One region of the Alteromonas sp. McT4-15 genome, then DNA from elsewhere that is predicted to be linked to it. Evidence: predicted binding sites of a transcription regulator. Region 1 holds the regulator's gene; each other region holds the start of a gene.
The links. The regulator FNR, encoded in region 1, switches genes on or off when oxygen is low (the NO sensors DNR and NnrR bind a similar motif). The targets are predictions, from matches to a motif close to TTGATCTAGATCAA.
Positions count from the first base shown of each region.

Region 2: clpB (ATP-dependent chaperone ClpB) is a predicted target of FNR. The motif match lies at 1,724-1,737, and genes of this name have one in related genera.
Region 3: LHL20_RS14240 (DUF3149 domain-containing protein) is a predicted target of FNR. The motif match lies at 1,728-1,741, and genes of this name have one in related genera.
Region 4: LHL20_RS20270 (GbsR/MarR family transcriptional regulator) is a predicted target of FNR. The motif match lies at 2,162-2,175, and genes of this name have one in related genera.

Region 1 covers NZ_JAJALG010000044.1:14,829-18,479, reverse strand. Annotated here, with positions in the region: gene ttcA (tRNA 2-thiocytidine(32) synthetase TtcA) at 1-135, opposite strand, end outside; gene uspE (universal stress protein UspE) at 282-1,205, opposite strand; gene fnr (fumarate/nitrate reduction transcriptional regulator Fnr) at 1,376-2,116, opposite strand; gene LHL20_RS19045 (sulfite exporter TauE/SafE family protein) at 2,168-2,827, opposite strand; gene ccoS (cbb3-type cytochrome oxidase assembly protein CcoS) at 2,814-3,092, opposite strand; gene LHL20_RS19035 (heavy metal translocating P-type ATPase) at 3,094-3,651, opposite strand, start outside.
Region 2 covers NZ_JAJALG010000055.1:8,922-12,572, reverse strand. Annotated here, with positions in the region: gene rluD (23S rRNA pseudouridine(1911/1915/1917) synthase RluD) at 1-925, shown strand, start outside; gene pgeF (peptidoglycan editing factor PgeF) at 930-1,655, shown strand; gene clpB (ATP-dependent chaperone ClpB) at 1,875-3,651, shown strand, end outside.
Region 3 covers NZ_JAJALG010000021.1:18,224-21,874, forward strand. Annotated here, with positions in the region: gene prmB (50S ribosomal protein L3 N(5)-glutamine methyltransferase) at 1-761, opposite strand, end outside; gene smrB (endonuclease SmrB) at 849-1,469, shown strand; gene LHL20_RS14240 (DUF3149 domain-containing protein) at 1,498-1,623, opposite strand; gene LHL20_RS14245 (sensor histidine kinase) at 1,927-3,189, opposite strand; gene LHL20_RS14250 (sigma-54-dependent transcriptional regulator) at 3,222-3,651, opposite strand, start outside.
Region 4 covers NZ_JAJALG010000061.1:2,640-6,290, reverse strand. Annotated here, with positions in the region: gene LHL20_RS20285 (diguanylate cyclase) at 1-192, shown strand, start outside; gene LHL20_RS20280 (hypothetical protein) at 274-996, opposite strand; gene LHL20_RS20275 (GrpB family protein) at 1,357-1,932, opposite strand; gene LHL20_RS20270 (GbsR/MarR family transcriptional regulator) at 2,226-2,783, shown strand; gene LHL20_RS20265 (cytochrome ubiquinol oxidase subunit I) at 2,795-3,651, shown strand, end outside.

The DNA of each region.
Region 1 (3,651 bases):
AATCATTCCAAAATCGCCAATGGCTTTACCCACATTTCGGCGAAGGCGTTTTTGAAGTTTGTTGAAGTTGTACTTTTGCTTACTTTGCGTCGCATTTAGAGGCGCCGCATCAGCACCATTTGTGCCTAGACTCATAATTAACTAGCTTGGTTTGTAATAAAAAGCACATTATACAATAAAGCACCTTTTCGAAACCATGCCTGCGCACGTTAATTTATTCGCTATTGTTCGTTCAGAGTTCTTGTTCGTTCAAAATAATGACATCCTACTTTGCACAGCACTTAGTTTGCCAACGGTGATACAAAACCGTCGGGCTTGAGTGCCAACACATCGCAGTTCAGTTCATCGATAACATGTTCTGCAGTATTACCAATCAAAGCGGCTGAAATGCCAACTCTGCCAACTGTGCCGATGATAACGAGTTCTGCGTCAATGTCTTTTGCAACCATGGGGATAACCTTTTCTGGCAATCCTTCTTTAACTACGCATTTATTATCAGGTACACCATATTTAAGTGCATGGGCGCGCATTTCATTCTGGTGGTGTTGCTTAACCGCATCATGATAAGTGTCAGGGTCGAACTCAGGGACTTCAATAGCAATATTTAGCGGTGTAGAAGGGTAGCTGTTAACAAGATTGACATTCCCTTTTAAAAGCGACGCATAGTCGTTGGCAATAACGGTAATTTTATCATTGAGCGCAGCATGTTCGTCGTCTTCAGTACCTACGTTTACAGCAGCAATAATTTCGCCACCTTCTGGCCAATCGTGCTCTTTTACCAATAATACTGGACGAGGGCATTTACGCATCAGGTGCCAGTCTGTGGGCGTAAATATAACGGATGCCAAGTCATCATGTTTCTTAGTTGCTTTAACCACTAAATCGATTTGATTGTCCAAGGCATAATGAATAATTGATTCATAGGCGCGATTATTCCACTCAACAACAATATCAGTTTCTCCATAGCCTTGCTTGTGAAGCTCTCCTGATAGCCATTTGGCGTGTTCGTTAGTGACGGCGTCGCGCATTGACTCTCTTTCATCAGGGCTAAGCATAGTGGTCATGTCATAAGAGAGATCGTATACCACCATCATGGCTGTTACTGAAGCGCCCAATTTTGACGCTAATTCGTAGGCCCTGCTTAAGGCAGGTTGGTTGTCTCGCTCGGCATCAACAACAGCAAGGATGCGTTTGTACTCAATCATAACTACCCCTTATAAACAAAAGCTTAGTATTTAGTTTTATAAATAAGTTGGACGCTTAAGGTAAGTGTAAACGACAATACTAAAAACGTTAGTTGTTTTAGATCAATAAATAAAAAAGGCGCTTTCAAAGCGCCAATCTTAATCTTGTTATCAGTTGTTGATTAGGGTTCCTAACCGTTACACACAACGCTGGGACCGTTAAGCGCTTCTAGTTTTGTACTAAGTCGATCAAAATCTAAAATAGTAATAAGCTTGCCATCTACCTTGATAATACCGTCTTTTTGGAAGCGACTTAACAGGCGACTTATCGTTTCGATAGTCAAACCTAAATAGTTACCTATTTCATTACGTGTCATCGTTAAGTGAAACTCTCTGTGTGAAAAACCACGTTCTTCAAAACGTTGAGACAAATGCGAGATGAAATATAAGAGACGTTCTTGGGCTGTGCGTTTATTTAACAGCATAATCATATCGTGATCTTGCTTAATTTCCGCACTCATGAAGCTCATAATCTGGTGACGAAGTTTTGGAAATTGTACTGACATTTCATCTAACGTTTCGTAGGGAAGTTCGCACACCATTGCAGTTTCAAGAGCCTGCGTGTAGCTTTGATGCTGATTTTCACGTAGTGCATCAAAGCCTATGATATCGCCAGGAAAGTGAAAACCTGTTATCTGCTCTTCACCTTCTTTGTTTGTAACAAAAGACTTAAATGAGCCTGTGCGAACAGCAAAGAGTGAACGAAAGGTATCGCCAGTTTGGATAAGCGTATCGCCCTTATGGAGTGGTTTTTTACGCTCAATAATGTCATCAAGAGACTCAATTTCTGTCTTATTCAATGCCACTGGTAGACATAAATGACTGAAACTGCAGTTTTGACAATGTATAGAGAATTGGCTTCCTTTGCTCATAAATACTAACTCACAAATTACAGGGTTTACTTTGTTATGATACCGCAAGATTTAGGCGATTGCGCGATAAATCAGATAAACAGCATATATAGCCATTATGCTCGCGATCCCTTGTCTAACCAATATGTTTTTAAATCCTGAGATCAACCATTGGCTACCCAAGCTTGTCGCAATCAGTGTAGGCAATGTGCCTAACCCAAAGAAGAACATAATTGCGCTACCTTGCAAGGCACTGCCAGAAGCCAATGACCATGTTAATGTCGAATACACTAACCCGCACGGTAACCATCCCCAAATAAAGCCGTAGGGAAAGGCGCTCAGCGGCGTCCTAAATGGTAAAAAACGTTTAGAGTAAGGCTGTATTTTTTTAAATATTCCGTTGCCCAACCGTTCTAGTTTGGTTAAGCCGGTATACCACTGCCCGAGATAGCATGCCAATAGCAGTAGCATGATGCCGCTAATCAGTGAAAGTGCATAATTCGCGAGGGGAATATAATCAGCGGCAATTTTTCCAAAAAAACCAGTTATACCGCCTGCGATGGTATAACTCACAATGCGCCCAATATTATAAGTCAGTGTATAGGGGAAGGGGGAAATGCCTTTGGGGGTAACCATTCGTAGTGCGGTTACAATACCCCCACACATTCCTACACAGTGAACGCCGCCTGCGAGGCCAATAAGAAAGGCAGAAAAGTAATTAATGCCTTCCATGAGTCTCGTTTTCAGGTTGATTGACTGATGTTTTCGCTGTGTTCGTGTGTTTAGATAAGTGAGTTAATTCTTCTTTTTCTTGCAGTTTCTTACGTTGTTCTGCAAGTTGTTTTTCCTCTGGCGACAGATCATCATCAAACAAAATACTGTAGCCTTGACGATCGAGGTCTTCAAACTGATTGGACTTTACAGCCCAAAAGAAAATAACGATAGCGACGGCCACGATAATGATGGCGATGGGTATAAGGACGTAAATAATGCTCATGCTACTTACTCAATAGTCGGGTTGAGTTTGTCACCACAATAATAGAACTTAGTGACATGCCTACCACAGCCATCCAAGGCGAAAGCAAACCAGATACAGCAAATGGTAGAATCAGAATGTTGTAACCTACAGACCAGCCAATATTTTGCCTAATTTTTTGTTTTACTTGCTTGGCGGTGGTAATTAACTCTGGAACAGAAAGTAACTGATCGCCAAGTAAGATAACATCGGCGGCGGTTTTCGCTACATCCGTTGCATTACCCACCGCTATAGCCACATCGGCGCTAGCTAAGACCGGTGCATCATTAATACCATCCCCCATCATCATCACTTTTTTTCCGCTGGCTTGCATTGCCTGTACTTCGTGAAACTTATCTTCAGGAGTAAGACCACCTTTTGCAAGCTGTATGGGAAGGTGCTGTGATAGGGTATCTACATTGTGTTGGGTATCACCGCTAAGCACAATAAGTGAGTTATGCTTCCCAAGGGCATTAAGGGTGGTTTTGGTGTCTTTTCGTAACGTATCACTGACCTCAAATGCCCCTAAAAGCTTCCCGTT
Region 2 (3,651 bases), on a different contig from region 1:
TTTACGGTTAGATCAGGTTTTAGCTGATTTGTTCCCTGAATATTCACGTTCCAAGTTAAAAACTTGGATCTTAGATGGGAACGTAGCGGTAAACGGAGAAGTTATCACAGTACCTCGCCATAAAATGGAGATGGACGAAGTGATTACCGTCAAGGCCGAAATGGACGTTCAAGTAACGAGCAAAGCACAAGATATTGCCCTCAACATTGTTTATGAAGATGACCACATTTTGGTAATCAATAAACCTGCTGATTTGGTTGTACACCCTGGTGCGGGCAATCCTAGTGGTACAGTACTAAATGCATTGCTTAATCATGTTCCCGATATCGATAAAGTTCCGCGTGCGGGTATCGTTCATCGTCTCGACAAAGACACTACCGGTTTGATGGTTGTGGCAAAGACAATTCCTGCGCAAACCCATCTTGTTGATCAGCTTCAACGTCGTGAGATGAGCCGTGAGTACGAAGCAGTTGCATTGGGAACTATGGTTGCTGGTGGAATTGTAGACGCGCCAATAGGTCGTCACGCAACCAAACGCACGCATATGGCGGTTCGCGAAATGGGCAAACCAGCCGTAACGCATTACCGCGTGATAGAGAAATTTCGAGCATACACGCATTTGCGCTTAAAACTTGAAACCGGACGAACGCACCAGATTCGTGTGCACATGGCGCACATCAAACATCCTTTGTTGGGCGATCAAGTATATGGCGGTCGTCCGCGTTTACCTAAAGGTGCATCGGAAGCGTTTATCAGTGCTCTTCGAGGGTTTCAGCGTCAAGCGCTACACGCAGCGCAGTTGTCTCTATTTCACCCTGAAACAGAAGAGTGGATGACGTGGAAAGCACCGTTGCCGCAGGATATGCAAGATTTGCTAAAGGCTGTGAAAAAAGACACTGAAGACAATCCACAGGATATGCTGTAGTTGTATGCCGGTGACCAAGACGATAGAACCACATTGGCGCTCGCCTGACAATATTGTTGCCTACACAAGTACGCGACTTGGAGGTGTCAGTCTTGGTGATTATCATGGACTAAACGTAGGAGCACATGTAGGCGATGACTTATTGCTTGTCAAAGCCAACCGAGCACTTCTGCCACAGCACGAAAAGTTAACGTGGTTAGAGCAGGTACACTCTAACCGCGTTGTTGCTTTACCAACAATTGATACAACTGCCGATGCCGCGTACTCACAATCGCCCAATTACTATTGTGCGGTAATGACTGCTGATTGCGTTCCCATTTTAATGTGCAATACCAAGGGAACAGAAGTGTCAGCAGTGCATGCTGGCTGGAAAGGACTAAAAAATGGCGTCATTGCAAACGCTGTCTGTCGTTTCGAAAGCGCGCCAAGTGAATTACTCGCATGGATTGGCCCGGCTATTTGCAAACAGTGTTACGAAGTAGATGAACGTGTTGCTGGGGTGTTTTCATCATATCCTGATGCGCTTTCTACAAGTAATTCAGTTGATAAGTATCTTTTGGACCTACCATTTATTGCACAAACTCAACTAAATGCTTTAGGCGTAGATAACGTAACTCAAAGTGAACTCTGTACATATTGCCGCAATGATCTTTTTTATTCTCATCGACATGCAACGCACCAAGGTAAACGTGCGACTGGACGCATAGTGAGTGTAATTGGCATAAAGTAAAAGGTAGTGCTGTTCTCGCAGCTGATTGGCCAAGTAGTGTGACTAAGCCATTTTGTATTATCTTTAGTTTGTTCTAAATCAATTATTTTGGTGTTTTTGGCCCCTTTCGGCATCTTTTTAGCCAAGATTGCATTTTCGTACTTGAATCATAAATCACCAGATCCCATAACTACATCATCGAATTAAAAACATTTTATGTTTTCTTTTTAGGTTGAGATTATGAGATTAGACAGATTTACCAGTAAATTTCAGCTCGCTATATCCGATGCTCAATCACTCGCATTGGGTCGAGATCATCAATACATAGAACCTGTGCATTTAATGACTGCCATGCTCAATCAGCAAGGCGGCTCAGTACGACCACTGCTAGACCAAGCTAATATCAATGTAAATGCTCTGCGTTCTGCATTAAGTCAAGCTATCGAACGTCTTCCAAGAATCGAGGGTATTGGCGGTGATGTTCAGTTAAGTAAAGACAGCGGTGTGCTACTTAATCTGTGTGACAAAATAGCGCAGCAGCGCAAAGACGAATACATCACGTCAGAGATTTTTGTACTAGCTGCATTGCAAGACAAAGGGCGATTAGGTGAAATTCTTAAGAGCTTGAATATTAAGCAAGACGCTATTGAAGCTGCCATTGACGATATGCGTGGTGGTCAAAAAGTCACAGATCCTAATGCAGAAGATGTTAGGCAAGCGCTAGAAAAGTATACGACAGACTTAACCGAGCGTGCAGAGCAAGGAAAGTTAGACCCTGTCATCGGGCGAGATGACGAAATTCGACGAACCGTGCAGGTGTTGCAACGCAGGACAAAAAATAATCCTGTGTTAATTGGTGAACCTGGTGTGGGTAAAACAGCAATTGTCGAGGGGCTTGCCCAGCGTATTATTAATGGGGAAGTACCTGAAGGACTTAAAAATAAGCGCGTGTTGGCGCTTGATATGGGAGCGCTGGTAGCGGGAGCAAAATACCGTGGTGAGTTTGAAGAACGCTTAAAAGCGGTACTTAATGAACTCGCTAAAGAAGAGGGGCGTGTAATCCTCTTTGTCGATGAGCTTCACACCATGGTAGGCGCGGGTAAAGGTGATGGTGCAATGGATGCAGGCAATATGCTCAAGCCTGCTCTAGCTCGAGGTGAGTTACACTGCGTAGGCGCCACAACGCTGGACGAATACCGTCAGTACATTGAAAAAGATGCTGCACTTGAACGTCGATTCCAAAAGGTTCTAGTGGAAGAGCCAAGTGTTGAAGATACCATTGCTATACTGCGTGGGCTTAAAGAGCGCTACGAACTGCATCATTCTGTAGATATTACTGACCCTGCTATTGTGGCTGCGGCAAGTTTGTCTCACCGTTATATAAGTGATAGGCAATTACCCGATAAAGCCATCGATTTGATTGACGAAGCCGCTTCAAGTATTCGTCTTCAAATTGATTCAAAACCAGAAGATATGGACCGTCTAGAACGGCGTATTATTCAGCTGAAGCTTGAAGAGCAAGCGTTGGCAAAAGAGACGGACGATGCTAGTCACAAGCGCTTAGAAATGATTGAGCTAGAACGTGAACAAGCGGAAAGTAAATATGCAGAACTAGAGAAAGTGTGGCTAGATGAAAAAGACGCCATGCAGGGGACGCAAACAATAAAAGGTGAGCTTGAGCAAGCTAAGCTTGACCTCGAAATTGCACGACGTGCTTCAGATTTAAACCGCATGTCTGAATTGCAATATGGCCGTATTCCTGAGCTAGAGGCTAAGCTAGAGCAAGCCGCAGAAAATGAAACTCGTGAAACTAAACTTGTCAAAAACAAAGTAACAGATGCAGAAATTGCGGATGTGTTGTCGCGTTGGACGGGTATTCCGGTAGCAAAAATGCTAGAAGGAGAGCGCGACAAGCTACTTCGCATGGAAGAAGTACTCCACAAACGAGTGGTTGGACAAAGCGAAGCGGTTCAAGCGGTTTCGAATGCCATTAGACGCTCCCGAGCAGGGCTTTCTG
Region 3 (3,651 bases), on a different contig from region 1:
GGCGCTTGCTTCAACATTATGTCAACCAGTTCAAGGCCATCTTCACCTGCCGCAAGCGCAAGCTCAGGCTCATGGTGATATTCCTCAGGTAAATCCGCCATATCTTCGGCGTCGACATAAGGTGGGTTAGACACAATAAGGTCGTATCGTTGACCTTCTAAACTTGAAAACAAGTCTGATTGAATGGGGTAAACACGGTGACTTAATCCGTGCTCCTGAATATTGATATCCGCCACTTCCAACGCGTCGGTGCTGATATCCACTGCATCAACTTGCGCTTCAGGATAGGCGTGCGCCAACGCAATGGCGATACAGCCCCCGCCCGTGCACATATCGAGAATACTCGAAGGTGCGGTTTCCACAAACGGCGCAAATTCATTTTGAATCAGCTCAGCAAAAGGCGAACGCGGAATAAGTACACGCTCATCGACATAAAATGGCATGCCACAAAACCACGCCTCATTGGTGATATAAGGCAGCGGCATACGGGTTTGTACGCGCTTAAGTACAAGCTCTGCAATTTTCTCGCGTTCACTTTTGGTTAACCGAGATGTCAGTACACTTTCACCGACTTGCTCTAAAATAGGGTGTGGCAAATGCAACGCCTGCATAACCAAGCTTGTCGCTTCGTCCCATGCATTGTCGGTACCATGACCAAAATACAACGCCGCATCATTAAATCGGCTGGTTGCCCATCGTGTCATATCTAACAAAGTATGCAGATCTTCAATGGCTTCTTCTAGGTAAAACTTATCGGTCATGGTGTTTGGGTACATCAACAATTACAAAGCTGGTATCATACTAACATTTAGTGTGTTCGCCCATGTTAATTTGCATATTGATTCATAATGAAAGCGTTTAAAAAAGAACTAAAAGCCTTAAAGAAACAAACTTTAGCTTCTAAACTGAACAATGCAGGTAGTATCGACCGTGTTGAAGAAGAGACCTTTTCATTTGCCGATGCAATGCAAGGCGTAAAACCCCTTCAACAAGACAAAATTGAACCTGATAAACAAGTCGCTCTATTTAACAAACGCCAACAGGCTTCAACAGCACACCTCACTCATAGCAAACAACTTGCTGCCTCATTTAGTTTTTCAGACATGTATCAGGCTGCTTTGCCGCAAGAAGGTCCAATGCGTTATTGCAGAGACGGCGAGTCTACCCACATTGTTAAGCAACTAAGACGCGGTGATTATTCACCTGAGATGATGCTAGATTTGCATGGTTTAACAAGAGAAATGGCAAAAGCGGAACTAGCAGCACTTATTCACTCTGCTAGAAAATCGTCAATTGACTGTGTAAGCATTATGCATGGTTTCGGGCAAGGCGTTCTTAAAGCCGCCCTGCCACATTACCTTGTACAGCACCCTCACGTAAGAGCATTTCATCAAGCACCACTGGAATACGGCGGACAAGCGGCACTGTTGGTATTAATTGATATTCCGTTGCAAAATAATAAACGTTAGAAAATTCACTGTAGCAAGTGATAAACGTTTATTTTTCCTCGTCAGCACTATTGTGCATAAACAGGTATGTGTAATACATCATCATGCCAACAATAATACCTATACCTAAAAGTGAACCCCACACTACTGGGTCTTTAATCATTGTCCACAACATAATCGTTCTCCTCTTTAACTGCATTAATCATAGAGAAAGAACAGCAGCCTAAACCTGATCTAGATCAATGCTGAGATAGCAATGAACCTGCATACACAGCATTTTTGATCTAAATCAAAACGCTGGGAAAGACGTGCTAATTACATTGTGAGTTGCTGAAATCAAAACTAAGTTAGCCACAGGAAAACAATTTTAAAAAAAAGTTATTGCAAATAATTATCATTTAGATTATCTTGTAAATGCCTGTTCGACGTTGGGTAAAAAACGGTCTTGGCTTAGCGTCGCTAAGGGATAGACGCCCGTCTATCCCTTATTTTTTTCAAACACGACGCGAACACATAACCCGTCATCTTGTCTATTTTGTATCACCAAATGTCCACGATGCGCATCAGTAATCTCGCGGCATAATGCTAACCCTAATCCACTTCCTGTCGCTTTAGTCGAATAAAATGGCACTAAGGCATTCGCCATTACGCTCTCAGACATACCTTTGCCTTTATCCAACACTTCAATCACGACTTGCGATGTGTTCTGTGTAATTACTAATTCCACATCGTCAGGTGCACTCCCCGATTCATGGGCATTTTTTAGCAAGTTAATGAGCAACTGCTCTAATTGGATGGCGTCGGCTTTTAAATCAACGGGTTCTGGCATAGACAACTTAAATGGATACTGCTGCGCTAATTGCGCTAAGACATCATCCCAGCTAATGGTGTCAAATACTGGTACCGGAAGTTTGGCGAATTTGCCGTATCCCTGCACAAATTGGTTTAGGTGGGCAATACGCTCTTCAATAGTGTCAAACACCCGAACCAAACGCGGATCACTATTTTGGTTACTCACTATCTTCCCACTGTGTAGCAGACTAGAGATTGGACCGAGTGAGTTATTGAGCTCATGGCTTATTACGCGAATAACCTTCTTCCAAACCGATACCTCTTGTCGATTCAACTCCCGTGTCATTTGTTTCAAAATAAAGAGCTTATGTGATTGGTTATTCAGTAAGAATGTCCCCTTTGCGATATGCCACGTTTCAACACCTTTGTCTTCAAGCGGTAGTGTAAATAGCCCTTCCTGACGGTTGTTCATCATATCGCCAAGTGCGCTTGGCTTTTGTATCAAAAGCGTGTCAATCAACTCACCTTCTAAGCGATGGGACGCGTTGAAAAAGTGCCTCGCTTGGTAATTACTAAACACTATTCGATTATCACTATTTACAAGTAACAACACATCAGGAGACGTTTGTAGTACTTTGTCTAACATAAGTTCCCGCTGATGAAGCCACTGCTTTTCTTTTCTTAGCGTTTCTGCAGTTGCGTTGAATAAGGCGCAAAGCTCGCCAAACTCATCAGAAGAGGTACGCGCCAATGTTGATGAATACTCACCGTCTTTAAAATTAAGTAGCCCTACATTAAGCGCTTGCAAGTTCTTATCAATAGGCTTTGTAAGTGTGTAAAAACAAAAACCGCTCAACACAAGTACACCACTTGTAATCAAAATTTTGGTTTCAACCGGCAAAGCAACGAAATACAGCAAAGGCGCAATACCAAGGGCGGTAGATGCCATTGCTGAAGCAATCAGTTTATTTCTAATGGTATTCACGATTTGTAATCTATCGCGTACTTGTCTAAACGACGATAAAGTGCCTGACGAGACAGACCAAAATGTTTAGCGACCTTAGCGATTACGCCATTGTAAGTCACCAAAGCTGCCTCTATTTCTACTTGCGTTGGCTCTGTTGTATTTGCTCTAGGCACTGTGCTTTTTGTCTCGCTTGACAATCCGAATGCGTCTGCTCCTAGCACGCCTTCAGGGTACAGAATGTCAACTCTACGACAGGCGTTTTCTAACTCTCTTACATTGCCTGGCCACATATGCTGCGTGATAGCTTGTTGGGCGGTAAGACTCAGTTCCCGACCGGGTAGAAAATGTTTTACCAAGGCTAATGCATCATCCCCACGCTCACAAAGAGGAGGAACATTTATCTCGATAACGTTGAGCCGATAAAATAAATCTTCTCGAAATGTG
Region 4 (3,651 bases), on a different contig from region 1:
ATTGATAGTGGCGAAGCGAACATACAATTTACCGCAAGCTTTGGGGTATGCGGTACGAAAGACGGCTTGTTAGGTGAAACAAAGTTAAACGATGATGCATTAGAACATATTATCAACCTTGCCGATAAAGCGCTTTACGATGTCAAACAATCGGGAAGAAATAGCGTTCAAGTTGCAAGCGAAGTGCTTTAGGCAATTTAAGAAATAGCGTGTTTTAATACAAAACCGTGCAATGCAGAGGCGATGTACCTGCCTCTGCAATACTTTTTAGAATTAAGTTGGCGTTAAGGCCATATTCATTGACTGTTGTTTTTCGGCTTTGTGCACGTTAAATACAATAAAAAGCAAAAATGTAGAATACAGTGACGCTAACGTAACAATATACCCAGAAGCATCTATCCCGCTTGTAAATACCATGCCACTAATAAGCGCAATAGGCGTATAAGATACACCGTTTTTCCAGTGTTTTAGTAACGCGTACCAAATCTGCTCCCCTTGATGGCGGGAAAGGCTCAAGCCTTTACAAAAATGGGCTAACACGTACGGCATTATCTGAGTAACAAAAACTAACACTCCTGCTAGCACTACGCTTATTGCCTCCATTGCGCCAAATCGCATGTTGCTAATGGGCACACTTGCTGCACTCACCTGCTGCAAGGCCTGTGTTATCCAACCCGCAACACCCATTCCCACCATGCTTAAAGCAAAACAGCCAATTAAAACGGGAAGAAACAGCGACTGTTGCAAGGAAAGCTCAGACAATACGCCGCTTAATGACCCCGTTCTGAACTTAGTGGTAACCACACACACCACAAGCGAAATAAGTGCGATATAAGCCGTCATCTTAAGGGCAAATAGTTCAAACGGTATCTTACATATCAAGTAGGACAGTAGCCCTAGTCCAACACTGATAGCGGGGTTTTCAACGATAAACTGTGCCATATCCTTATAGGCCCGAGCATGTTCTCGGTAAGAGAGTTGTGTATGAATATGCATTGGGTCGACCTCAGTAGCAGAATCGCAACTATAACGGTCAGATTGGACAAAAAAAGTTAACTTTGCCCCATTAGGTATACTAAATGAGACAAGGGTATTGCAAACCATACGAAGAGAAAGTGATTGTCATAAGAAGCTGGCGCTTTCTGGGTAAGCGAAACCATAATCACAAAGCAATGGAAACACGCGCTTAATTAACTTATTTCTTTGTAGATTTAAGGTTGTTCAAAGCCTCTTCAAAAATCATTACTCTGTGATCGTTAATTCTTCGGGCTAATTCCAGCGCTTTCTTACAATACTGCACAATGGCTTCAGCTTCAGTGTAGCGTTTTTAAAAGATTAAAACGCGCATTCAAAGACTTAAGCCTGGCTTAGGGACTTTTCCCAAATCCGAGCATTTATCATAATCAAGTCACACACTGGATCTTTGATTTCACAGTAAGCGTCTCTATCAAATCTAGTGTGCTTAGATAACGACTGCTTCAATCTGGCATAGGCTGTCGCCGATTCAGGATGATTTCGCAGAAAATCTCTGAATAACAGCGCATATTTATAATTTTTAGCACCTACTCTTCGAATATGGATATTCGCTTTGAAGCGCCATCGGTGAGTTATCCCCGGTAAGTAAATTTTTTTCCATTCATTTTCGTCAGATTCGTTTGGCGGCAGGTGATCTTTACTTAAATAAGCGTATGAGAAACCGAAGTCTTGTAAGGCAGCGTTGATTACTTCGCAAACCTCATCTGAAACTTCTTTTACGCCGATTTGAATGTCAATGCGATCTTTGGACGGCATATTTTGAATGGCAGTAGAACCAATATGCTCGATGCAAACCGCTAGTGTGCCTAAGGCTGAGTCTAAATCTTTTTTTGCCTGTTCAAATTGTTTAAGCCATATTTCCTGATAGGAAATAATATCAATAGGGTCACGTTTCATTGTCTTTGTAAGGGGATTCAGCCAATAGTGTTTGGACAAAAAGTCTAGGGGGAATGGTAGCCATGTCAATACCACGAAATTTTAATGAGACTAGTGAAAGCCCAATGGGCATGGAAAAAGCTATTGCTGTCGTCCGCTTCAGACAAAGAGCCTATCAAAGATATTTAAAAAACTAGCCTCAGTAATCGATATCCATCAAATGTGATTCCACAAACAAAAACAATAAATGTTGATCTAAATCAAACCACATTATAAACTTTCAGTAATTTCTGAAACTTCAGCAGGTAAAAAATATGAAGATGACTCCACTTATCACGTCTGCGGTTATGCACTTTGGGGAAATGGGTAGCCGATGGGGTTTTAATCGCACTGTTGGGCAAATATTGGCGCTTATTGTGCTGAACGAAGAGCCCATTTCAGCACAGGAAATTGCTGACGCACTGAATATTTCTCGTGGGAATACCAGCATGGGCCTTAAAGAATTGCAGTCGTGGCGCCTAGTAAAACAACATCTGGTCCCCGGTGAACGCAAAGAGTTCTTTGTTCCAGCCGGTGATATATGGACATTGGCTAATCGCGTTTTTGAAGAGCGAAGAAAACGAGAAATCGACCCTACTATGAGTTTACTGCGCGACCTTCTTCTCGACACGCCAGCAAATGAAAAAGAAGCCAATGCGCAAGATAAACTGAACGAAATTCACGATTTACTCGAATCAATTACGGCATGGTCTGAAGAACTTCAGAATCTTGGGCCTGAAAAGTTAAATACGTTGATGAAGCTTGGCGCTGGTGTAGGCCGCATGCTTGAGCTTAAGGATAAGCTTCTTCCGGGGAAAAACAGCGTTAACTAAGGGGGCCTTCTGTGGATGCATTCTTGCTGTCTCGATTACAATTTGCGTTAAATATTAGTTTTCATATTCTCTTCCCAACCATCACTATGGCGATGGGATGGTTTTTGTTTTATTTCAAAATGCGCTCTAACCTGTCTGGTCATCCTGTGTGGATGCGCATGTACCGGTTTTGGGTCCGTGTGTTCGCATTAAGTTTCGCCCTAGGTGTTGTAAGTGGCGTAACCATGTCATTTCAATTTGGCACTAACTGGCCGGGATTTATGGAAAAAGTGGGGAATGTGGCAGGTCCATTACTGGGCTACGAAGTACTTACCGCCTTTTTCTTGGAAGCGACCTTTCTCGGCATTATGCTTTTTGGTATTCGCCGCGTGCCTAATTGGCTGCATACCGCTTCAACATTGATTGTTGCCATTGGTACGACAACGTCAGCATTTTGGATATTGGCGCTGAATAGTTGGATGCAAACGCCGCAGGGCTATGAGGTGATCGACGGCGTGGTGTATGCCACCAACTGGAAAGAGATTATTTTCAACCCTTCATTTCCTTACCGCTTTGTACACATGATGCTGGCATCAGGCCTTACTGCTAGTTTCTTAATTGCGGGGCTTTCAGCGTACAGAATGCTTAAGGGCGATAATAAGCTAGCACCAAAACTAGCACTCAAAACGGCCACTTATACCGCTGCTGTGCTTATTCCTTTGCAAATATTTGCAGGTGATATGCATGGTTTAAATACCCTTGAACACCAGCCTCAGAAAGTCGCAGCGATGGAAGGCTTATGGGAAACCACTGAAGGCGCGCCTTTGCTTTTGTTTGCCATTCCCGATGAGGATGCAAAGGAGAACCACTTTGAAGTGCCTATTCCTTA